DNA from 3 places in the Streptomyces laurentii genome. Region 3 is predicted to be linked to each of the others. Evidence: riboswitches for the same ligand, from Rfam matches in the RefSeq annotation. Region 3 holds a riboswitch; each other region holds the start of a gene.
What was found. A riboswitch is a leader RNA that binds a small molecule or an ion and turns the genes downstream of it on or off. The one in region 3 is predicted to bind cobalamin.
Positions count from the first base shown of each region.

Region 1 (7,758 bases), on a different contig from region 3:
CGCGACCGGCCGGCCGCCGATGAGGTGGTCGGCCACGATCGTGGTGATCGTCACCGGATCCACATGCCCGTACCAGACGTCGTCGGGCTGCACGCTGATCACCGGGGCCTGGTTGCAGGGGAACTGGCAACCCGTCTGCACCACGAGGACGTCGTCGTCGCCGAGCCCGTGCTCCGCCAGCTGCCGCACCAGCGAGCGCAGGGCGTCGTCCGCGCGTTTGGCCGTGCAGCGCGGGCCGCGGCACACCATGACCTGGTGCCGGTGACCGGTGACCTCTTCCCAGGCCGGAGAGGTGAGGCCGGGTTCCTCGCCGGTGATCGGTTTGACGGACGCCGCAGCCGCGGTCACGGCGTCCGCCGACTCGGCGAGCCGGGTGGCCACGAGCAGCGCGGGCCGGTGGCCGGCGCGCTCCCGCCACCAGTGCGCCGCGATCCGCCGCAGCCAGGAGTGGCCCGGACCGGATGCTCCGAGGCGGACCCCGATCAGGACGGCGGTCTCCGTGCCCGCGTCGGCCAGCCTGGTCAGCTCGGCCGACAGGGAAGGCTCGCCCTGCTGCAGGAAGGCCGTCGTGGCGCCCAACGGCGCTGCCTCCGCGAGCAGTTCGTCCCGGCGATTGGCCTCGGTGATGGACATGCCGACCAGGACCGTGGCACGGCCTGCGACGGGCTGCGACGGAGCTTCCGTACGGTCATGGCTCATGATTCGGTCCTTTCGGGAAGCAGCCCGTTCCACCGGATGTGAGGCCTGTCGTGCCGGGGGTGCCGCTCCACGGTCGCGTCGACGCCGTAGGCGTGCGCGATCGTGGAGGAGGTGAGCACCTCGGAGGTGGGCCCGTGGGCCACCAGGCGGCCGTCGAGCAGCACGGCGACCTCGTTGCAGTAGGCGGCGGCGAGTTCGAGGTCGTGCAGGGCCGCGACGGTGGTGATGCCGAGCCCGCGTACGGTTTCCAGGAAGCCGAGCTGGTAGCGCAGGTCCAGATGGTTGGTGGGCTCGTCCAGCAGGAGCACCGCGGGTTCCTGCACCAGGGCCCGCGCGAGCTGGACCCGCTGGCGCTCGCCGCCGGAGAGGGACGACCAGGTTCTGTCGAGCAGCCCGCCGACGTCGGTGGCGGCGACGGCCTCGGCGAGTACGGACTGCTCGTGGGCGGCCGCGGAGCCCGCCGGAACGGGCCAGCGACCGCGGTGGGGCGTGCGCCCCAGGTCGATGACCTGGCGGGCCGTCAGCGGCAGTGCGGTGTCGGCCTGCTGTTCCATGAAGGCCACCTGCCGCGCGCGTCGGCGGACCGAGAGGGCGTACAGGTCGCCGCCGTCCAGAAGGACGCGGCCCGTCTGCGGCCGGCGCAGTCCGGCCAGAGCCCGCAGCAGCGTCGTCTTGCCGGCACCGTTCGGCCCGAGCAGGCCCGTCGTCCTGCCGGGGGCGAAGCCGAGGGTCACGTCCGTCAGCAAAGCAGCGCCGTCGACGCGCACGCCGACGCTTTCGGCACCCAGCCCCACCGGGTTCGCGGCGATCACGGCCGGCCCCCCGCGGCCGACCTGGTACCTGCCTGGCGCCACAGCAGCCATGCGAAGAACGGCGCGCCGAGCCCGGCGGTGACGATGCCCACCGGGATCTCCTGGTCCGGGAGCACCGAGCGCGCCACGATGTCACTGCCCACCAGCAGGGACGCACCGAGGAGCGCCGACATGGGCAGCAGGAGGGCGTGGCGCGGGCCGCAGACCAGGCGGACGACGTGCGGCACCACCAGGCCGACGAACCCGATGACGCCGGTGTGGGCGACCAGGCACGCGGTCAGCAGCGCGGCCGTGGCGATCAGGGCCCAGCGGGTACGCTCGACGTGGACGCCGAAGGAGCGGGCCGCGGTCTCGCCGAACGCGAACGCGTCCAGGTCCCGGGCGGCCGCGACCATGAACACCGTACCGACGACGGTCACCACGGTCAGGAAGACGGCCGTGTGCCACCGCACCCCGGCCACCGAGCCCAGCGTCCACTCCATGACGCCGCGGGCGGCGTTGCGGTCGCCGAGGACGAGCACGACGAACGAGGTGTACGCGCCGCATATCTGCCCCACCGCGATGCCGGCCAGCACGGTCCGCGAGGCCGGCAGGGACCGGCTGCGCGCCCCGGCCAGTGCCAGCACGACGACGACGGCGATCAGGGCGCCGGCGAAGGCGGCAGCCGGGAGCGCGCTGACCGCCGCGGCGCCGGAGACTCCGACGCCGAGGACGATCACGGTGACCGCGCCGACGGCGGCGCCGTTGGAGATCCCGAGCAGGTAGGGGTCGGCCAGGTCGTTCCCTGTCAGGGTCTGCAGCACCGCGCCGCAGACCGCGAGTCCCGCGCCTGTCGCGGCGGCTCCCAGGACCCGTGGCAGCCGTAGTTGCCAGATGATCTGGTCGTCCAGCAGCGTGACGTGGGAGTCGCCGAGGCCGAGCCGGCGCAGGACGACGTCGGCCACGATGCGCGGCGGCTCGTGGACCGATCCCACGGCGAGGCCGAGCAGGACGGTGACCAGCAGCAGGAACACGGCAACGGCCAGGGCCGCCGCCGCGCGGCGCGCTCCTGTGGGCCGTGCGGCGGGACGATCTGCCGCGGTCATGAACGCGGGTGCAGCTTGCCGAGGCCGGCCGAAACCCGGGCGGCACCGCCGGCGAGCAGCACGCCGGGCGTCGACTCGGAGAAGGGCACGACCACGAACGCACGGTTCCGGACGGCGCTGAGCTTGCTCAGTACCGGGTCGTGATCCAGGTAGTCGATCTTGGCCTGTGCGGTGTCCCAACTGGCGTCCGCAAGCACGATGGCGTCCGGGTCCGCCGCGGCCACCCGCTCCCAGCTCACGCTCTTCCAGCCGCCGGGCAAGGTGCCGAAGATGTTGTGGGCGCCGACGGCGTCAAGCACGAGCTGGGGGCCGCCATGGCCGGCGCCGACGAGCGGAGTCTTCGTGCCCGAGTCGTACCAGAGCACGTTCAGGCCCTTGCCCGCCGCCTTGGCCGCGAGTTCCGAGAGCTCCTGCTTCTGATCCTTCTGGATGGCGGCGGCTCGTGGTTCGACACCGAAGACCTTGGCGATATCGCCCAGTTCGTCCCAGACCGCCTGGAAGGACGCCGGCGGCACCTGCTTGCTGTCGGCGCAGCCGAACGGCGACAGATAGGACTCGACGCCCTGGGAGCTCAGATCCGCCCGTGTGCCCGCCACCTTGTCGGTGAACGCGCTGGAGTAGGAGGCGTAGAGGAAATCCGGACGCGCCGCGAGAAGCTTCTCCTTGGCCGGGTACTCCTTGGAAAGCACCGGGACGGCTTCGTAGGCCGCCTTCCATTTCGCCGGGACCGCGTCGTCGAGGTACGCCGTTCCGGCCATCCGGTTCTGCAGACCGAGAGCCAGGGCCACTTCGGTGGCGCCCTGGTTGAGGGTGACCAGCCGGCTCGGTGGTGCCGCCACGGTCGTGGTGACGCCACAACTGCTCACGCTCACCGGCGCTCGACGGCCGCTCCCGGCCGCCTCGGCGGGCTTGTCGGCCGCGGGCGCACCCGTACAGGCGCTGAGCGCCCCGACGAGCAGGAGTGCCGCAGCGGCAAGGCCGGAGCGCATGGGGCGCGCCGGGCGTATGGAACGTTCACTTCGAAACGGGCGCAAGGGACCCCCAGGCACGTGTTCTCCAACCCTCGTGGAACATGTCGCGCCGTGGCCGGTCTCCTGGCTTCCGCATCAACGCTTCACGACCGGCCTTCCCGGGGGCTCGTCTCCGATCCACCCAGTGGCCCTGACCGCTCCGGGAGCCGTCAGCGAGGGCCGCGGAACTCCGCAGCTACAGTGGCGAGGGCCGCACCGGCTTTCAACCGGTTTCCCGTACACCACGGCGGCGACAGGCTACCAAACCACCGGGAGTCCGGCCGTGAGGGGAAGAGTCCCGGCCCTCGGCATGGTTCCCGTGTCGGCCTCGGCCTGATTCGAGTGTGACGACCACTCCGCTGCGGGGCGCGGTACATCGAGCGTGGCACCACGGGTGACCAACGTGAAGCCTCCGGCGATTACGGATCTGATCTCGTGGTGAGACCTGTTCCGGCCAGGTGTTTCACGGCTGTTCTGATTCAGGTGCACCAGGACGGGGGTCAACAGTGCACGAGCTCCGTTCCGCAGTCGTGCTCGTCACGGGTGTCATGGCGTCCGGGAAGTCCACCGTGGCCCAACTGCTGGCCGAGCGACTGCCGGGCTCCGTGCACCTGCGCGGCGACGGCTTCCGGCAGATGATCGTGTCCGGTCGCTGCCGCTCGGCCTCACTCAAGACCAGCGGCTCCAGCCTGTTGTCACCCACAACCCACAACCCACAACAGACCGAAACCAAGCGCCGCCCGTCAGCCAGACCCCCGAATTGGTACGGAAATCGACTCATGTGGTGACGAACCAACTCCCAACCAGATCACTAGGACTGGCCCGAACCCTCCCTTACGGTGGGCGAGTTGATCGTCGCACCCTCGGGGAGGCGGCTTCCCCCTCCCAGCATCTGGGACGACGCCCATGCCCCGAGCCCACCGCCCCGGACCCCGCGGGCACCCCGCCGGGTCGGTCCGGACCCGGCGGCGAACCGGACCTGAGCCTGGTGCTGCATGTCGCCGACGAGATGCGGGAGCGCGGCTGGTACCTCCAGCCCCAGCTCTCCTTCGACGGTCTGCCGCCCAATCTGCACCTGACGCTCACTACGGCGACCGTCGACCGGGTCGGCGCGCTCCTCGCCGACCTCACCGGCTCCCTCGCCGCGGCGCGGGCTCTCGAACCGGTCGTGGTGGATCCGGGGCTGAGGGACCTGGCCGAGGGCCTCGACCCCGACACGCTCACCCCGGAAGAGGTGGCCGGGTTCCTGGCCTTCGCCGGCCTGGGCAGCGCTGACGGTCAAGGGCTGCCGTCGCGGATGGCACCGGTGCTGGCCTTGCTGGACGCGCTGCCACCACGTCTGAAGGAGCGGCTGCTGGCGGAGTTCATCGGGTCCCTGTTCCGCGTCTGAGGCGTCGGAGTCGTCGGACGCGCCGGGCGTCCCAGGGGCCGGCGCCGCCCGTCACCGGCCGATCGGGAGTTCCGCCGGGGGGATGGGCGGCCCGTACGCTCCCCTCCTCGGTGGTCATTTTCGGCCAAGGCCCGAAGGGGCCTGTCGATCTTGCTTCCCTCTCGGTACCCCGTCCGGTGATGCTGGGGCGCGGTGGACACCCCACCAGGCAGCGGGACTTCCGCCCACGGGGCTCGCGGACCTCCCGACGACGTGCCGTGCGCCGGACCGCCGGACCGGGCACGGACCAGAACGGTGACACCCATGCTCGAACTGCTCAAAGACCGCACGTACCTCCGCTACTGGCTGGCGGTCGTGGCGTCGTTCCTCGGGGACGCCATCACCAAGATCACCTTGATCTACGTGGTGGCGACCGGGACGTCGAACCCCGTCCTGTACGTGTCCCTCGTCGTCATCGCCCAGTTGCTGCCGTCCGGGGTGCTCGGCGCCTTCGTCGGCCCGCTGGCCGACCGGGTGCCGGCCCGGGTCCTGATGGTCGGCTCGGACCTGGTCCGGGCCGTCCTGGCGCTGCTGATGATCGCCGTCCGGGACTCGCCGCTGCCGCTGCTGGCGCTGATCCTGCTGAGCGGCATCGGCAAGGCGGTCTTCGAGACGGCGCGGATCAGCGCGGTGCCGCTGATCGTGCGGGGCCACAGCATCCCCACGGCGGTGGCGCTGTTCCAGTCGACCAACCACACCCTGAACCTGGTCGGCCCCGCCATGGGCGGTGTGCTGCTCGCCCTCGGCAGCGTCCCGGTGGTCTTCGTCCTCGACGCGGCGACCTTCGTGATCTCCGCGCTGCTGCTCTTCGGCATGGCCGTGCTGAAGGAGGTGCCCGTCCCGGCCGCGGCGGGCGTCGCGCGCGAGTCGTACGGGCGGTCGCTGCGCGTCGGGCTCGGCGGCGTGATGGCCGTGCCGTCGCTGCGCTTCCTCTCCGTCGTGCTCGTGCCGGTCATGCTGGCGCTGGGCCTGTTCAGCACCAACCTCAACACCCAGCTGCTGTCCGGATTCCGCCTCGGGGCGTTCGACTACGGCCTCGCGCAGGCGGCGTTCGGCGCCGGATCGGTCGTCGGGGCGCTGGCCGGGCCGCCGCTGGTACGGCGAGCCGGCAACCGGCGGCTGCTGATCGGGGCGATCGCGTTGTTCGCCGTGTCGCTGCTGCTCCTGGATCCCGCCGGGCGGCTGCGAGACGGACTGGGGGTGTCGGCGGTACTCGTGTGGTGTCTGGTGGCGGGCCTCGGCTCGGGGCTCTTCCAGGTGCCGGTGGCCAACACCCTGCTGAGCGATCTGCCCGCGGAACTGCGCGGCCGTGGCGTCGGCCTGCTCAACGCGCTCATGGTCAACTTCATGATCATCGGCGTGGTGCTCGGGGGCGTCGCCGCCGACCTGGCGGGCATAGGCCGGTCCATCGTCCTCACCGGCGCGGTGCTGTTGCCCGTCGCCCTGCTCCTCGCCGTCTCCCCGCTCGGCCGGACCCGCGCCACCGCCGAACCGGAAGCCGTCTCGTAAGCCGTACGCCTGCGAGGAGTCACGGCTCCCCGCTCGCCCGGCGCCCCGACGGGGTGGGCGAGAAACGTGTCGTGGAGAACGCCGGATCCGGATAGCCGAAGTCGGCGTCCTGACTGGTTCCGGCGGAATATGCCACGGCCACTGGAGTCGTCCCCGTCGCCGACAGTCGGGCTTTCCCTGGTAAAGCCGACCCCCGGCACCGGGAAATCCGTGAAGTACCCCTACACACCCCTATTCCCCGTGCTTCTTCGCACGCTCCGGCTCACAGAGGTCTTGGCCGGAATTCTCAACTCTCGGCGACTGGTGCGCCCGGCAGGTCGCGGAGGCCGCGCAGTGGTTTCACGAGCAGGAATCCGCCGGCGGCCACCAGTGCGGCCGTGACGCTCCACATCGCGGGGCGGGCGCCGAGGACGGAGGCGAGCGAGCCGCCCAGCAGAGCGCCGACCGGGATGGTGCTGTAGTTGAGGAAGAGGGTGGTCGCGGTGACGCGCCCCAGTAACTCGGGCGGGCAGTACGCCTGCCGGAAGCTGACGATGACGACGTTGCAGGCCACGACCCCGGCGAACAGCACGGCCGTGCCCAGCACGTAGAACACCAGCCTCGGCCCCGGGCCGGCGAGCGCGGCGAGCAGCCCGAACGGCGCGGCGGTGAACTGGAGGACCAGCAGCGTGCGCGCCGTGCCCAGACGCCGGGCGAGCCGGCCGGCCACGAGGCCGCCGAGCACCCCGCCGAGGCCGCCGCAGGAGACGAGCCAGCCGAGCGTGTCGGAACCGACGCCGACGGTCCGTACGAGGAAGACGATCTGGACGGCCTGGAGGCCCGCCATCGCCAGGTTGACGGCCGCGGCGAACGCGGTGACGGCCCGGACGCACCGGTCTCCGGACACGAACCGCAGGCCGTCGGAGATCTCGCGGCGCAGCCGCCGCCGGGGGGCCGGGTCGGGGCGTGGCGTGTCGGAGCTGATGGCGATGAGGCAGACCGACGACACCATGAAGGAGGCCGCGTCGAGCAGCAGGCCCGGCACGCTGCCCACGGTCTGGGCGATCAGCCCGCCGAGACCGGGGCCCGCCACCCTGGCCCCCTGCTCCCCGGCCTGCAGCTGCGCGTTGCGGTGCATCAGGTCGGCCGTGGCGACCAGTCGGGGCAGATAGGCCGAATAGGCGGTGGAGAAGAAGACGGAGGCGGCACCGGAGATCAGGGCGGCGCACAGGACG
Region 1 covers NZ_JBEYHT010000009.1:145,473-153,230, forward strand. The annotation lists gene ABZ693_RS08805 ((2Fe-2S) ferredoxin domain-containing protein) at 1-699, opposite strand, end outside; gene ABZ693_RS08810 (ABC transporter ATP-binding protein) at 696-1,511, opposite strand; gene ABZ693_RS08815 (FecCD family ABC transporter permease) at 1,508-2,596, opposite strand; gene ABZ693_RS08820 (ABC transporter substrate-binding protein) at 2,593-3,585, opposite strand; cobalamin riboswitch at 3,665-3,868, opposite strand; partial or broken gene ABZ693_RS08825 (phosphotransferase) at 4,155-4,259, shown strand; partial or broken gene ABZ693_RS08830 (aspartate aminotransferase family protein) at 4,562-4,996, shown strand; gene ABZ693_RS08835 (MFS transporter) at 5,300-6,544, shown strand; gene ABZ693_RS08840 (MFS transporter) at 6,831-7,758, opposite strand, start outside.
Region 1: linked by a shared signal. The riboswitch ahead of ABZ693_RS08820 (ABC transporter substrate-binding protein) and the one ahead of cobN (cobaltochelatase subunit CobN) in region 3 are both predicted to bind cobalamin.

Region 2 (7,758 bases), on a different contig from region 3:
GACCGTCGCCATCAACTTCCAGCTGCTCGGCGGCATCTGGATCCTGCAGACCTTCCCGGCCCTGGTCGGCGGTCTGTTCACCCGCTGGTTCCACCGCTGGGCGCTGCTCGTCGGCTGGGGCGTCGGCATGATCTACGGCACGGCCGCGGCGTACGGGGTGGCGAGCCCCACGCAGAAGCACTTCGGCGGCTCGTCCGCGGAGATCCCGGGCATCGGCGAGATCGGCTACATCGGCCTCACCGCCTTCGTGCTCAACGTGCTCGTCACCGTCGTCCTCACCCTCGTGCTGCGCGCCGTCGGGACGCCCGACGGGGTCGACGAGACCTCGCCGGAGGACTACACGGCGGACGCGGGCGACAAGGGTGTCGTCACCGAGCTGCCGAAGGTCGGCGCCGCCGGGCACTGACCCTCCGCCGCTCCGACCCGAGCACGCTCCGACCTCGGTACGCTCCGACCTGACGTACCACGGGCCGCCGGGCCTTCCCTTCGGGGGAACCCCGGCGGCCCCGTCGTTTCCCGGGCGAGGATGGGTGGATGAACTCCCGTGCGATATCCGCCTGCTGTCTGCTGCTCGTGCCCCTGAGCCTGGCCCTCGCCGGCTGCGGCACCGAGACCGGCACCACCGCCGGTGACCCGGCCGGCCAGGCGACCGGCACCCCGACGCCCGGTGCGCCGCCGAGGGCCGAGCTGGAGGAGCGCGCCCGGTACGCGCAGGTGGACCCGAAGCACGTGTACGTCACCGAGGCCGACGGCTTCACCCTCGCCCGCCAGTCGGCCGGGGTCGTCGGCGACGACGGCTTCCAGGCCACGTACGTCGCCCCGGACGGCACCCAGATCACGCTCACCGCCGAACGCGGCACCTTCGGCGACAAGGAGTGCGCCGCCACCTCGCGGGGCGACCGCTGTACGGCGGAGAAGCCCGGCTGGTACCGCGTCTCCGCCGAACGGCACACGTACATCCGCGCCGAGGGCGGCGTACGCATCGAGGTCGGCGCCCCGCCCACCGTCCGCAAGGACCTGCTGCGCGCCGCCGCCGAGCACGCGCACCGCGCCGACGACCGCGAACTGGACGGCGTCCTGCCCGAGAAGCCGGCCGGCGGCCGGCAGCCCGTCGAGCGCGGCGACCTGCCGCCCGTGGGCGACGGAGCGCCCGACAACAGCGTGGGCGTGGGCGGCTGATCCTCGGCAGAATGCGCCGCATGGACTTCACGATCAGGACCGCACGACCCGACGACTACGAGACACTCGGCGAGATCACCGTACGGGCCTACCGCGACGACGGTTTCCTCGCGTTCGGCGAGGACGACGAGTACGCGCACCTGCTGCGCGACGTGGCCGGGCGCGCCGCCGACGCGGAGGTGCTCGTCGCGGCCGACGAGGCGGGGACGGTCCTCGGCGGGGTGACCTTCACCACCGGCGACGGGAAGTGGGCGGACATAGCCGGCCCGGACGAGGCCGAGTTCCGGATGCTGGCCGTCGGCCACGAGGGCCGCGGCCGGGGCGTCGGCGAGGCGCTCGTACGGGCGTGCGTCGAGCGCGCGCGGGCCGTCCCGGGCTGCGCGCGGATCGTCCTGTCCACCCAGCAGTCGATGGCCGGGGCGCACCGGATCTACGCGCGCGTGGGCTTCGTCCGCGCCCCGGAACGCGACTGGCAGCCCCTCCCGGGGGTGGACTTCACGCTGCTCGCCTACGCCCTGGAGCTCGGGAACACGCCGTAGGACACAAGGGACGGAAGCGCCCGACACACAACATGTGGGGGGTGCCATGAGCGGTGCCCCCCACATGTATGCTCATCTCGCTGTCGTCGCAGGGGAATCCGGTGGAAGTCCGGAACTGTCCCGCAACGGTGTACTTCGTGCGCTTATGCAGGAAGGAAAGTCCGAGGACCTGCCGACAGCGCGCCCGGTCCGTCCGTTCCGGGTGCCACAGACGTCCGGGCCTCGCGGAGTGGGCCGGTGGACGCGGCGCGCCGTGCGTATCCTCCCGGCCCCCGCACGTCCCCGTTCCCCCGCCGTGGCCCCGAGCCGAGCGAGGGAGAGCCCCCCAGTGACCATCGCGCCCGCAGATCCGGCTTCGGCCCCATCATCCGCGGACCAGGCGGCCGAGACCGACGGCCCGGGAACCGCGCTGCTGCGGATCCTGACCGATCTCACCGCCGACCTCCCCGACACCGACCCCGGCCGGGTCGCCGCCGCCGCGCTGCGCGGCCGGCATCCCGGCTCGGACACGGCGGAGCTGCGCGAGCTCGCGACCGAGGCGGCCGCGGGGCTGATCGCCGAGGACCCGGCGTACTCCCGGCTCGCCGCCCGGCTGCTCACCCTGACCATCGCCGAGGAGGCGGCCGGGCAGGGCGCGGTCTCCTTCTCCGCCTCCGTCGCCACCGGTCACCGCGAGGGCCTGATCGCCGACCGCACCGCCGCGTTCGTCACCCGGCACGCGGCCCGGCTGGACCTGACCATCGACGCGGCCGCCGACGACCGCTTCGGCTACTTCGGCCTGCGCACCCTCTACTCCCGCTATCTGCTGCGCCACCCGATCACCCGCAAGGTCGTCGAGACGCCGCAGCACTTCATGCTGCGCGTCGCCGCCGGTCTCGCCGAGGACGACAGCGTGCGCGCCCTGGACGAGGTCGCGGCGCTGTACGGGCTGATGAGCCGGCTCGACTACCTGCCGTCCTCCCCCACCCTCTTCAACTCCGGCACCCGCCACCCGCAGATGTCGTCCTGCTACCTCCTCGACTCCCCGAAGGACGAGCTGGACTCCATCTACGACCGCTACCACCAGGTGGCGCGCCTGTCGAAGCACGCGGGCGGCATCGGCCTCGCGTACTCCCGGATCCGCGCCCGCGGTTCGCTGATCCGCGGCACCAACGGGCACTCCAACGGCATCGTCCCGTTCCTGAAGACGCTGGACGCCTCGGTCGCCGCGGTGAACCAGGGCGGCCGGCGCAAGGGCGCCGCCGCCGTCTACCTGGAGACCTGGCACGCGGACGTCGAGGAGTTCCTGGAGCTGCGCGACAACACGGGCGAGGACGCCCGGCGCACCCACAACCTGAACCTGGCGCACTGGATCCCGGACGAGTTCATGCGCCGGGTGAACGCGGACGCCGACTGGTCGCTGTTCTCGCCGGCCGACGTGCCCGAGCTGGTCGACCTGTACGGCGCGGAGTTCGACGCCGCCTACCGCGCGGCCGAGGCGGCGGGCCTGGCCCGCAAGACGCTGCCGGCCCGCGAGCTGTACGGCCGGATGATGCGCACCCTCGCGCAGACCGGCAACGGCTGGATGACGTTCAAGGACGCCGCCAACCGGACCGCGAACCAGACCGCCGAGCCCGGCGCGGTCGTCCACTCCTCGAACCTCTGCACCGAGATCATCGAGGTCACGGACGACGGCGAGACCGCGGTGTGCAACCTCGGCTCGGTCAACCTGGGCGCCTTCGTCGACACCGAGGCCGGCGAGCTGGACTGGGAGCGGCTCGACGCGACCGTCCGTACCGCCGTCACCTTCCTCGACCGGGTCGTCGACATCAACTTCTACCCGACCGAGCAGGCCGGCCGCTCCAACGCGACCTGGCGGCCGGTGGGTCTGGGCGCCATGGGCCTCCAGGACGTGTTCTTCCGGCTGCGGCTGCCGTTCGACTCGGCCGAGGCGCGGGCGCTTTCCACCCGGATCGCCGAGCGGATCATGCTCGCCGCGTACGAGGCGTCCGCCGACCTCGCCGAGCGCCACGGCCCGCTGCCGGCCTGGGACCGCACCCGTACGGCCCGCGGTGTCCTGCACCCGGACCACTACGACGTGGAGCTGACCTGGCCGGAGCGCTGGGCCGCGCTGCGCGCCCGGATCGCCGCCGTCGGCATGCGCAACAGCCTGCTGCTCGCCATCGCGCCGACCGCGACGATCGCCTCGATCGCCGGTGTCTACGAGTGCATCGAGCCGCAGGTCTCCAACCTGTTCAAGCGCGAGACCCTGTCCGGCGAGTTCCTCCAGGTCAACGCGTACCTGGTGGACGAGCTGAAGCGGCTGGGCGTGTGGGACGCCGAGACCCGGGAGGCGCTGCGCGAGTCGTCGGGCTCGGTGCAGGACTTCGCCTGGGTGCCGGCCGAGACGCGCGCGCTGTACCGGACGGCCTGGGAGATCCCGCAGCGCGGTCTGATCGACATGGCGGCGGCCCGCACCCCGTTCCTGGACCAGGCGCAGTCACTGAACCTGTTCATGGAGACGCCGACCATCGGCAAGCTGTCGTCGATGTACGCCTATGCCTGGAAGCAGGGTCTGAAGACCACGTACTACCTGCGGTCCCGGCCGGCCACCCGGATCGCCCGCGCCGCGCGCGCCACCACCCCCGTGCCCGCGCAGGCGCAGGCGCCCGACGCGGACGCCATCGCCTGCTCCCTTGAGAACCCCGAGTCCTGCGAGGCCTGCCAGTAATGTCCGACACCCAGAAGAACCTGCTCGACCCGGGCTTCGAACTGACCCTGCGTCCGATGCGCTACCCGGACTTCTACGAGCGCTACCGCGACGCCATCAAGAACACCTGGACCGTGGAGGAGGTCGACCTCCACTCCGACGTGTCCGACCTCGCCAAGCTGTCCCCGGGCGAGCAGCACATGATCGGCCGCCTCGTCGCCTTCTTCGCGACCGGCGACTCGATCGTGTCCAACAACCTCGTCCTGACGCTCTACAAGCACATCAACTCCCCGGAGGCGCGGCTCTACCTCTCGCGCCAGCTCTTCGAGGAGGCCGTGCACGTCCAGTTCTATCTGACGCTGCTCGACACCTACCTCCCCGATCCGGCGGAGCGCGCCGCCGCCTTCGCGGCCGTCGAGAACATCCCGTCGATCCGTGACAAGGCCCAGTTCTGTTTTAAATGGATGGATTCGGTCGAGAAGATCGACCGGCTGGAGACCCAGGCCGACCGCCGCCGTTTCCTGCTCAACCTGATCTGCTTCGCCGCCTGCATCGAGGGCCTGTTCTTCTACGGCGCGTTCGCGTACGTCTACTGGTTCCGCTCGCGCGGCCTGCTGCACGGTCTGGCCACCGGCACCAACTGGGTGTTCCGGGACGAGACGATGCACATGAGCTTCGCCTTCGAGGTCGTGGACACCGTCCGCAAGGAGGAGCCCGAGCTCTTCGACGACGAGCTCCAGGCGCAGGTCACCGCGATGCTGCGGGAGGCCGTCGAGGCGGAGCTCCAGTTCGGCCGCGACCTGTGCGGCGACGGTCTGCCGGGCATGAACACCGAGTCCATGCGCGAGTACCTGCAGTGCGTCGCCGACCAGCGGCTGGCCCGGCTCGGCTTCGCGCCGGTGTACGGCTCGGAGAACCCGTTCGCGTTCATGGAGCTGCAGGGCGTCCAGGAGCTGACCAACTTCTTCGAGCGCCGCCCGTCGGCGTACCAGGTCGCCGTCGAGGGTTCGGTGGACCTGGACGAGGACTTCTGATCCCGCTTCTCCGAGGGGCCGCTCCGCGACGGGGCGGCCCTTCCGCCACGTAGGGTGCCCGCCATGGGGATCTTCTTACGGACGCGGCTGCTGGCGTGCGCCGCCGCGCTGCTCACTGTCGCCGCCGGTCTGGGGATCAGGGCCGCGGGCTCGGGCGTCGTCGCCAAGTACGCGGGGGACGCGCTCTATACGGTGCTGATCCTGACCCTGGTGGTGCTGATCGCGCCCCGGGTGCGGCCGGTCACGGCGGCGGGCGTCGCCCTCGGCTTCTCGTGCGCCGTCGAGTTCTTCCAGCTGACGGACGTCCCGGCGGAGCTGGCCGCGCGCAGCACGCTCGCGCGCCTCGTCCTCGGTACGTCGTTCAACGCGCCGGACCTGTTCTGGTACACGTGCGGCGCGGCGGTCGGCTGGGCCGTCCACCGCGCCGTACGGACGCGAGGAAGCGCGGGTCAGTCGTTGGGGACGACCGGGTAGCGCGGGGTGCCCTCGGCCATCTGCCGCAGGGCGTCCTTGCGGTCGCGCTTGGAGAGCTTGTCGATGTACAGGAAGCCGTACAGGTGGTCCGTCTCGTGCTGGAGGCAGCGGGCGAAGTAGCCCGTGCCGCGCACCTTGATGGGGTTGCCGTGCAGGTCCTGGCCGGTCACCTCGGCGTAGTCCGGGCGGGCCAGCGAGGCGTACGCGGTCGGGACGGAGAGGCAGCCCTCGTTGGAGTCGTCCAGGATCCGGCGGTCGGCCGGCAGGTCGACGAGGACCGGGTTGATCATGTGGCCGACGTGCCGGACGCCCTCGTCGTCCATGCAGTCGTAGACGAAGACCTTGAGGTCGACGCCGATCTGGTTGGCGGCGAGGCCGACGCCCTCGGCGGTGCGCTGGCTGGTGAACATGTCGTCGATCAGCGTCGCCAGCTCGTCGCCGAACTCGGTGACGTCCTTGCACTCCCGGTGCAGCACGGGGTTGCCGACGACGGTGATGGGGCGCGAGGTGCCCCGCTCGCGGTGGGCGGCCTCGCGGGCGTCGGTGTCCTCGGTGTCGACGATGAAGCCCTCGTCGTCGACGGCGTACACGCCCATCGGTCCCTGCTCCTGCTCAGTGCCGTGCTGCGACATCTTGGCCGTACGCCCTCTTCCTCGAACCGGTACATCCCGTTGTAGATGCGGGGTACAGCCTACGGGGAGCGGTCAGCAGACTTCTTCCAGATCACGCCATTCCCGGCTGTCGGGGCTGTCCGCGACCCAGCCGTCCAGCAGTCCGCGGACCAGGCTCGGCGGGGCGGCGATCCCGCACTCGCGCTCGGGGACCCACAGCTCGCCGGGCGAGCGGTGGCCGAGCGGTCCGGGGTGGCCCGGCTCGCTGTGGTCGTGCGGGTCCAGGTGCTCGCCCTCGCCCTCGGCGCTGGGCATCGTCGACTCGGAGCAGGCGCGGCACAGCAGCCGCACGGAGGACGACCAGTCCTCGGCGGCGAAGCCGGCGTCGGCGGCCAGCTGCTCCAGGGCGTCCCGGTCGGCCTCGGTGGCGGCCTCCAGGAGGACCACCCAGGTGGGGACGGGTGAGGGGGCCCACAGCTCGATCTCGTCGAAGACCGGGTAGGCGGGGCCCGCGGTGGTGGTGCGCTCGCCGTTGGGCACGCCGTCGTGCAGCACGACCTCGCCCCAGCGCCGCCCGGACGACGGCAGCGGGATGGACAGCACCTCGATGCGGGCCGGGTCGAGCCGGCGTCCCCAGACGACCTCGGCCTCGCCCTCCGGGGAGAGCCGCACGGCCGCGCTGCCCAGCTCCATGCCGGCCGGTTCGCCGGTGCCGGCGGAGGCGCCGGGGACCTTGAGGCCGTACGCCTGCCAGGCGCGGCGGGCCAGCGGCCAGTCCTGCAGGGCGGTCGCGGCGATGCCCACGTTCCACCAGTCCGGGGCGCCGGACTCCTTGTCGAGCAGCGCGACGGCGCGCAGCCCCGCGGTGCGGGCCTGCTCCCAGTCGTGCCGGAACTTGTGCAGCAGGGCCAGGTTGAACCAGGACTCGGAGAGCCAGGGCTCCAGGTCCGCCGCACGCGTCAGCAGCGCGCCCGCGTCCTCGTACCGGCCGTCGCCGATCAGCGTGAACGCGCGGTCGGTGGCCTGCCGCCACGAGGCGGAGGGCCGATGCCGTACCTTCCCGAAGATCCTCACGATTCCCGCCTGCCGGTCGCTACACCCTCTTGTTCGCATCCAACCATGCCCGGTCGGACGCGCGCTCATTACCCGTGGGTTACCCCGGTGGGACGGGGGCGACGCCCCCGCGCGCACCGGCGGTCGCGGAGGGTGTCCCCCCACTTGTCTCCCCGGTG
Region 2 covers NZ_JBEYHT010000001.1:107,140-114,897, reverse strand. The annotation lists gene mctP (monocarboxylate uptake permease MctP) at 1-406, shown strand, start outside; gene ABZ693_RS00530 (hypothetical protein) at 535-1,179, shown strand; gene ABZ693_RS00525 (GNAT family N-acetyltransferase) at 1,200-1,718, shown strand; adenosylcobalamin-variant (AdoCbl-variant) riboswitch at 1,799-1,897, shown strand; gene ABZ693_RS00520 (ribonucleoside-diphosphate reductase subunit alpha) at 2,047-4,428, shown strand; gene ABZ693_RS00515 (ribonucleotide-diphosphate reductase subunit beta) at 4,428-5,441, shown strand; gene ABZ693_RS00510 (ribosomal maturation YjgA family protein) at 5,505-5,915, shown strand; gene def (peptide deformylase) at 5,891-6,511, opposite strand; gene ABZ693_RS00500 (tetratricopeptide repeat protein) at 6,620-7,600, opposite strand; gene ABZ693_RS00495 (HD domain-containing protein) at 7,680-7,758, opposite strand, start outside.
Region 2: linked by a shared signal. The riboswitch ahead of ABZ693_RS00520 (ribonucleoside-diphosphate reductase subunit alpha) and the one ahead of cobN (cobaltochelatase subunit CobN) in region 3 are both predicted to bind cobalamin.

Region 3 (7,758 bases):
ACGGGCTACCTCGCCGGGCGGGCCGCCGACCGGGCCCGCCGCGAGGTGGCGTACGAGGAATGGCGGACCGAACGGGAACGCAACGCGGCCCTCGCCGACCGCAACACCGGACGGCTCGCCGCCATCCCCCGCAAGGGGCCGAGCGCCTTCAGCGGCGCCGGGGCGTTCCGGGCCCGGTCACGGACGCACGGGGCGATGAGCCGGATCCGCGCCGCCCGGACCCGGCTGCGGGAACTCGACGAGCGGACGGTGCCCCGGCCCCCGGATCCGCTGCGCTTCATCGCCCGCTTCACCGCCCGTGTCGCCGCCGACCGGGCCTCGACAGCCGTCGATCTCAAGGGAGTTCGGGTCGGCGGACGGCTCCGGCTCGACGCGCTGCGCCTCGACCCCGGCGAACGGCTTCTGGTCACCGGCCCCAACGGGGCGGGAAAGTCCACCCTGTTGGCCGTGCTCGCTGGCGAACTCGCCCCGGACAGCGGGACGGTGAGCGCACCCGAACGGTCCCGGGTCGGGCTGCTCCGGCAGGACACCGCCGGTGCCGCCGACCCGCGCCCGCTGGCGGCGGCCTTCGGCGCGGGACGGGAGGACGAACTGCTCGCGCTCGGCCTGTTCACCGCCCGCGACCTCGCCGTCCCGGTCCGGCTGCTGTCCGCCGGGCAGCGGCGCAAGCTGGAGCTGGCCCGCCTGGTGACCCGCCCGGTCGACCTGCTGCTCCTCGACGAGCCGACGAACCATCTGTCCCCAGGTCTGGTGGAGGAGATGGACGCGGCGCTCGCCGCCTACCCGGGCACGCTCGTGGTGGTCAGCCACGACCGCCGGCTGCGCGCCGGTTTCCGGGGCCGGCGCCTTGAACTCGCCCCCGTCGTCAGCGCTTTTGCTTCGTGACGGGGCGGTACTGCTTCGGCGACTGCTTCGACCCGGACCCGGACCCGCCCGTCGGCGCCCGGCGCGGCTTGTTCACGTCCGTGTCCGTGTCCGCGTCGTCGTCCGGCGCCGGGATCTCCGCCGCGTCCTCCTCGTCCGGGACGGGCTCGTCCGAGGCGGCGGGCGGAGTCGAGGGCGCCGGGGCCCCGGTGGTGGCGGGCGCCGAGGCCGGGGCGCCCGGCTTCCGCTTCGTACCGCCCTTGTGGCCGCCGTCGCCGCTCTGGCCCGAGCAGGCTCCCAAGGCCAGCCCCAGCGCCAGGACCACCGCGGCCGTCACCGTTCCACGGGCACGCATGCCCACCACCCCCACCTGTCGTGCGCACGTCGGTTATGCGGCGGGGATCGTAACCCGGTGGCCGGCCGTCCCGGTCGGCCACCCGCTCGCCCGTCCGGTCAGGACTCCTGGCCGTCCTCCAGGTCGCCCTCGGTCTCCAGGAACACCCGCCGCAGCGCGGCCAGCGTCTCCGGGTCCGGCTTCTCCCACATCCCGCGCGACTCCGCTTCGAGCAGCCGCTCCGCGATGCCGTGCAGCGCCCACGGGTTGGCCTCCTGGAGGAAGGCCCGGTTCTCCGGGTCGAGGACGTACTCCTGCGTCAGCTTGTCGTACATCCAGTCGGCGACGACGCCCGTCGTCGCGTCGTATCCGAAGAGGTAGTCGACCGTCGCCGCCAGTTCGAAGGCGCCCTTGTAGCCGTGCCGCCGCATGGCCGCGATCCAGCGCGGGTTGACCACACGGGCGCGGAAGACCCGGGAGGTCTCCTCGACGAGGGTGCGGGTGCGGACGGTCTCCGGGCGGGTGGAGTCGCCGATGTACGCCTCTGGGGCCGTGCCGCGCAGCGCGCGCACCGTCGCCACCATGCCGCCGTGGTACTGGAAGTAGTCGTCGGAGTCGGCGATGTCGTGCTCGCGTGTGTCCGTGTTCTTCGCCGCGACGGCGATGCGCTTGTACGCCGTCTCCATCTCGGCGCGCGCCGGGCGGCCTTCGAGCCCGCGCCCGTACGCGTAGCCGCCCCACACCGTGTACACCTCGGCGAGGTCGGCGTCGGTGCGCCAGTCGCGGGAGTCGATGAGCTGGAGCAGTCCCGCGCCGTAGGTGCCGGGCCGGGAGCCGAAGATACGGGTGGTGGCGCGCCGTTCGTCGCCGTGCTCGGCCAGGTCGGCCTGGGCGTGGGCGCGGACGTGGTTGTCCTCGGCGGACTCGTCCTCAAGGCCGGCGACGAGCCGGACGGCGTCGTCGAGCAGCCCGATGACGTGCGGGAACGCGTCGCGGAAGAAGCCGGAGATGCGCAGCGTCACGTCGACGCGGGGCCGGCCCAGCTCGGCGAGCGGGATCGGCTCCAGGCCGCGGACGCGGCGCGAGGCGTCGTCCCACAGTGGCCGGACGCCGAGCAGCGCCAGCGCCTCGGCGACGTCGTCGCCCGCCGTGCGCATCGCGCTCGTACCCCACAGGGACAGGCCGACCGAGGTGGGCCAGTCGCCGTTGTCGTCGCGGTAGCGGGTGAGGAGGGAGTCGGCGAGGGCCTGGCCGGTCTCCCAGGCGAGCCGGGACGGTACGGCCTTGGGGTCGACGGAGTAGAAGTTGCGGCCGGTCGGCAGCACGTTGACCAGACCGCGCAGCGGTGAGCCGGACGGGCCGGCGGGCACGAAGCCGCCGTTCAACGCGTGGACGGCATGGGTGAGTTCGTCGGTGGTGCCGGCCAGCCGGGGCACGACCTGCTCGCAGGCGAAGCGCAGCACCTCCGAGACCCGTGCCAGCTGTCGCGCGTACCAGTCGCCGCCCATCGGCGGCTGCCCCAGGCCGAGTCGGGCCGCCTGGCTGATCGCCTCGGTCGACCAGCCGGCGGCCTCCATGGCCTCGACGACCTGCCGGGCGCGCGCCTCGATGTCGTCGGTACGGGCCCGGTCGGTGGCCGACTCGTCCAGGCCGAGCGCCTCGCGCAGCCCGGGCAGCGCCTGCGTACCGCCCCAGATCTGGCGGGCGCGCAGGATGGAGAGGACGAGGTTGACCCGCTCGGGCCCGGTCGGCGCGCCGCCGAGGACGTGCAGGCCGTCACGGATCTGCGCGTCCTTGACCTCGCACAGCCAGCCGTCGACGTGCAGCAGGAAGTCGTCGAAGCCGTCGTCGTCCGGGCGGTCGGCGAGACCCAGGTCGTGGTCGAGCTTCGCGGCCTGGATCAGCGTCCAGATCTGGGCGCGGATCGCGGGCAGCTTCGCCGGGTCCATGCTGCTGATCTGGGCGTACTCGTCGAGGAGTTGCTCCAGGCGGGCGATGTCGCCGTAGCTGTCGGCGCGGGCCATCGGCGGCACGAGGTGGTCGACGAGGGTGGCGTGTGCGCGGCGCTTGGCCTGGGTGCCCTCGCCCGGGTCGTTGACCAGGAACGGGTACACCAGCGGCAGGTCGCCGAGCGCCGCGTCCGGACCGCAGGCGGCGGACAGGCCGGCGTTCTTGCCGGGCAGCCACTCCAGGTTGCCGTGCTTGCCGAGGTGGATCATCGCGTCGGCGCCGAAGCCGTGGTCGTCGGCGCGCGCCGCGATCCAGCGGTAGGCGGCGAGGTAGTGGTGCGAGGGCGGCAGATCGGGGTCGTGGTAGATCGCGATCGGGTTCTCGCCGAAGCCGCGCGGCGGCTGGATGAGGATGAGCAGATTGCCGCGCCGCAGCGCGGCGAGCACGATGTCGCCCTCGGGGTTGCGGGAGCGGTCCAGGAACATCTCGCCCGGCGCCGGGCCCCAGTGCTCCTCCACCCCGGCACGCAGTTCGGCCGGCAGCGCCGCGTACCAGCGGCGGTAGTCGGCGGCCGGGATCCGCACCGGGTTCGCGGCCAGCTGCTCCTCCGTCAGCCAGTCCTGGTCGTGGCCGCCCGCGTCGATCAGCGCGCGGATCAGCTCGTCGCCGTCGCCGGAGACCAGCCCCGGGATGTCCTCGGCCGGCCCGAAGTCGTACCCCTCGGCGATCAGCCGGCGCAGCAGCGCGACGGCGGAGGCGGGGGTGTCGAGGCCGACCGCGTTGCCGATCCGGGAGTGCTTGGTCGGGTACGCGGAGAGGACCAGGGCCACCTTCTTGCGCGCGTTCGGGATGTGCCGCAGCCGGGCGTGCCGGAGGGCGATGCCCGCGACCCGGGCGGCGCGTTCGGCGTCCGCCACGTACGCGGGCAGACCGTCCTCGTCGATCTCCTTGAACGAGAACGGGACGGTGATCAGGCGGCCGTCGAACTCCGGGACGGCGATCTGGCTCGCGGAGTCCAGCGGCGACAGGCCCTCGTCGTTCTCCTCCCAGGCCGCCCGGGAGCCGGTCAGGCAGAGCGCCTGGAGGATGGGCACGTCGAGCGCGGCGAGCGCGCCCGCGTCCCACGCCTCCTCGTCCCCGCCGGCCTGCGCTTCGGCGGGCCGGGTGCCGCCCGCGGCGAGGACGGTGGTGACGATCGCGTCGGCGTCGCCGAGCGCGGCGAGGAGTTCGGGTTCGGGGGCCCGCAGCGAGGCCACGTACAGCGGCTTCGGCCGGCCGCCCGCGTCCTCGATGGCGTCGCAGAGGGCGCCGACGAAGGCGGTGTTGCCGCTCATGTGGTGGGCGCGGTAGTAGAGCACCGCGATGACCGGGGCGGCCGGATCCCGGGGTGCGGCCGGGGTGCGGTCGAGGGCGCCCCAGGAGGGTGCCGGTGCCGGGGCCTCGAAGCCGTGGCCGGTGAGCAGGACCGTGTCGGAGAGGAAGCGGGCCAGCTGGGCGAGGTTGGCCGGACCGCCGTGCGCCAGGTACGCGTGGGCCTCGGTGGCGACGCCGACCGGCACCGTGGAGGCCGCCATGAGCTGGGCGTCCGGGGCCTGTTCGCCGCTCAGCACGACCATCGGCTTTCCGGTGGCGAGGACCGCGTCGAGGCCCTCCTGCCAGGAGCGGAGCCCGCCGAGGAGGCGGACGACGACCAGGCCGGCGCCGTCGAGGAGCGCGGGGAGGTCACCGAGCGGGAGGCGGGACGGGTTCGCGAAGCGGTACGGGACCGGGGCGGTCCCGCCGGTGTCCGCGTCCGTCGCCGAGGAGGAGGCGGCGGCGTTCGCCGCACGGGCGCTGAGCAGGTCGGTGTCGGAGTGCGACAGCAGAACGAGCATGGCGAGGCTCGGGCCCTTCCTCGGGGTGTCCGCGCCCCGGGTGGTCGTTGGACGGCGGGAGTTCCTGACTCACCGGACACCCGAGGCTCGGGGCCGGCTCACAGTGGCGGGACCGCGCCGGAATCTCACCGGGCTTCCTCCCCGGGGTCCTGGGACCCCATGCCGGTCTGCATCCTAGAACGTGCCGTCCGCCGGCGGGAGAGGGCCGCCCGTCACCCCCGGTCGCCGGACCATCGCTCGTCGGTATGCTCGCCGCCATGCCGCCCACTCCCGACACCTCGCCTGAACGGGGCGAACCTCTCATACGGGACCGTGGCGACGCGTGCCCCGGGGCGCTCCGGTTGCACGCCGCCGCCGATGGTTTCCTCGCCCGACTCCGCTTGCCAGCAGGGCAGTTGACGGAACATCAAGTCGAGTTGCTCGCTTCCGTTTCCGAGTCGCTGGGGGACGGTGCCGTGAGCATCACCTCGCGTGGAAACGTCGAGCTGCGCGGTCTGCCGGACGGCTGCGGAGCCGTCCTCGCCGACCGTCTCGGACGCGGCGGGCTGCTCCCCTCGCCGACCCACGAGCGGGTGCGCAACCTCGTCGCCTCGCCGGCCGCCGGACTCGACGGACACGGCCACGCCGACGTGCACACCTGGGCCCGTGAACTGGACGGACTGCTCTGCGCGGAGCCCCGTGCCGCGTCCCTTTCGGGACGGTTCCTGTTCGTTCTGGACGACGGGCGCGGCGATGTCGCCGGACTCGGCGGCGATGTGACCTTGATCGCAGAACCGGGCGGCGATTCCGCCCTGCTCCGGGTCGGCGGACAGGCGCGGCGGATCACCGCCGCCGACGCGCCCCAGGCCGCGCTCGCCGCCGCCCTCGCCTTCCTCGACGCCGCGTCGGCGGCGGGCAACGGGGCCTGGCGGGTCCGCGAACTGCCGGCCGGGCCCGCCGGGGCGGAAGGGGCGGTCGACCTGAGCGGTACGGGCGGGCAGCCCGTCCCCGTACCGCCTCCGCTCCCCCTCGGCACCCCGCCCGCGCCCGGCCCGCTCGGCCCGCGCGCCCTGTCCGTCCTCGCCCCGCTCGGCCGGCTGACCGCAGCCCGGCTGCGGGCGCTGTCGCCCGCGGCGGAGGTCCGGCTGACGCCGTGGCGCGGGGTGGTGGTCGTGACCGAGGCGGGGGGCGTGTCCGGGACCGAGGCCGTGTCCGGTACGGCCGGATCCGGGACGGCCGTGTCCGGTACGGCCGGGTCCGGGTCCGGGTCCGCGACCGAGGCTCAGGCCGGCCGGCTCGCGCGCCTCGCCTCGTACGGCCTGATCACCCGCCCCGACGCCCCCGGCGCCGGGGTCACCGCCTGCACCGGACTGCCCGGCTGCGCCAAGTCCCTGGCCGACGTACGGACGGACGCCGGCCGGCTCCTTCCCGCACCCCCCGACGGCCTTCCCGTGCACGTCGCCGGCTGCGCCCGGCGCTGCGGGCACCCGCACGGCACCTGGGTCGACGTCCTCGCCACCGGGGACGGCGCGTACCTGGTGGACGGCGCCCCCACCCCCCGTACCTCCCTGCCCGACGCGGTCGCCACGGCCCGCGCCCTCCCTACGAGATGAGCGAGAACACCACGATGTTCGAGTACGAGAAGGACGGCGCGGAGATCTACCGCCGCTCCTTCGCCACGATCCGGGCCGAGGCCGCGGCGGATCTCGCGGGCCTGCCCGACGACCTCGCCACGGTCGCCGTCCGCATGATCCACGCCTGCGGCATGACCGACCTCGTCCGTGACCTCGCCTACTCGCCCGGCGTGGTCGCCGCCGCGCGCGCCGCGCTGCGCGCCGGGGCGCCCATCCTGTGCGACGCGCAGATGGTCGCCAGCGGGGTCACCCGCAAGCGGCTGCCCGCCGGCAACGAGGTGCTGTGCGGTCTGTCCGACCCGGCCGTGCCCGCCCTCGCCGCCGAACTCGGCACCACGCGTTCCGCCGCCGCCCTGGAGCTGTGGCGGGACCGCCTGGAAGGGGCGGTCGTCGCCGTCGGCAACGCGCCCACCGCCCTCTTCCACCTCCTGGAGATGGTCGCGAACGGCGCCGGGAAGCCCGCCGCCGTGCTCGGCATCCCGGTCGGCTTCATCGGCGCCGCGGAGTCCAAGGACGCCCTCGCCGCCAACGAACTCGGCCTCGACTACCTGGTGGTACGGGGCCGGCGCGGCGGCAGCGCCATGACGGCCGCCGCCCTCAACGCCCTCGCGCACGAAGCGGAGATCCAGGCATGAGCGCTCCCCGGCACCCCGTCGCTCCCGGCAAGCTGTACGGGGTCGGGCTCGGCCCCGGCGACCCCGACCTGCTGACGCTCGCGGCGGTGAAGGCCATCGCGGAGGCCGACGTGGTCGCGTACCACTCGGCCCGGCACGGCCGTTCCATCGCCCGTTCCATCGCCGCCCCGCACCTGCGCCCCGACCACGTCGAGGAGCGGCTGATGTACCCGCTCACCGTGGAGACCACCGACCACCCCGGCGGCTACCGCGGCGCGCTCGACGACTTCTACGAGGAGGCCGCGGCCCGCCTCGCCGCGCACCTCGACGCCGGCCGCACGGTCGCCGTCCTCGCCGAGGGCGACCCGCTGTTCTACGGCTCGTACCAGCACATGCACAAGCGGCTCGCGGACCGTTACGACACCACGGTCATCCCCGGCGTCACCTCCGTGAGCGCCGCCGCCGCCCGGCTCGGCGAGCCGCTGTGCGAGGCCGAGGAGACCCTGACG
Region 3 covers NZ_JBEYHT010000077.1:3,319-11,076, reverse strand. The annotation lists gene ABZ693_RS31955 (ABC-F family ATP-binding cassette domain-containing protein) at 1-885, shown strand, start outside; gene ABZ693_RS31950 (hypothetical protein) at 866-1,219, opposite strand; gene cobN (cobaltochelatase subunit CobN) at 1,318-5,022, opposite strand; cobalamin riboswitch at 5,059-5,204, opposite strand; gene ABZ693_RS31940 (ferredoxin-like domain-containing protein) at 5,268-6,614, shown strand; gene ABZ693_RS31935 (precorrin-8X methylmutase) at 6,611-7,270, shown strand; gene ABZ693_RS31930 (precorrin-2 C(20)-methyltransferase) at 7,267-7,758, shown strand, end outside.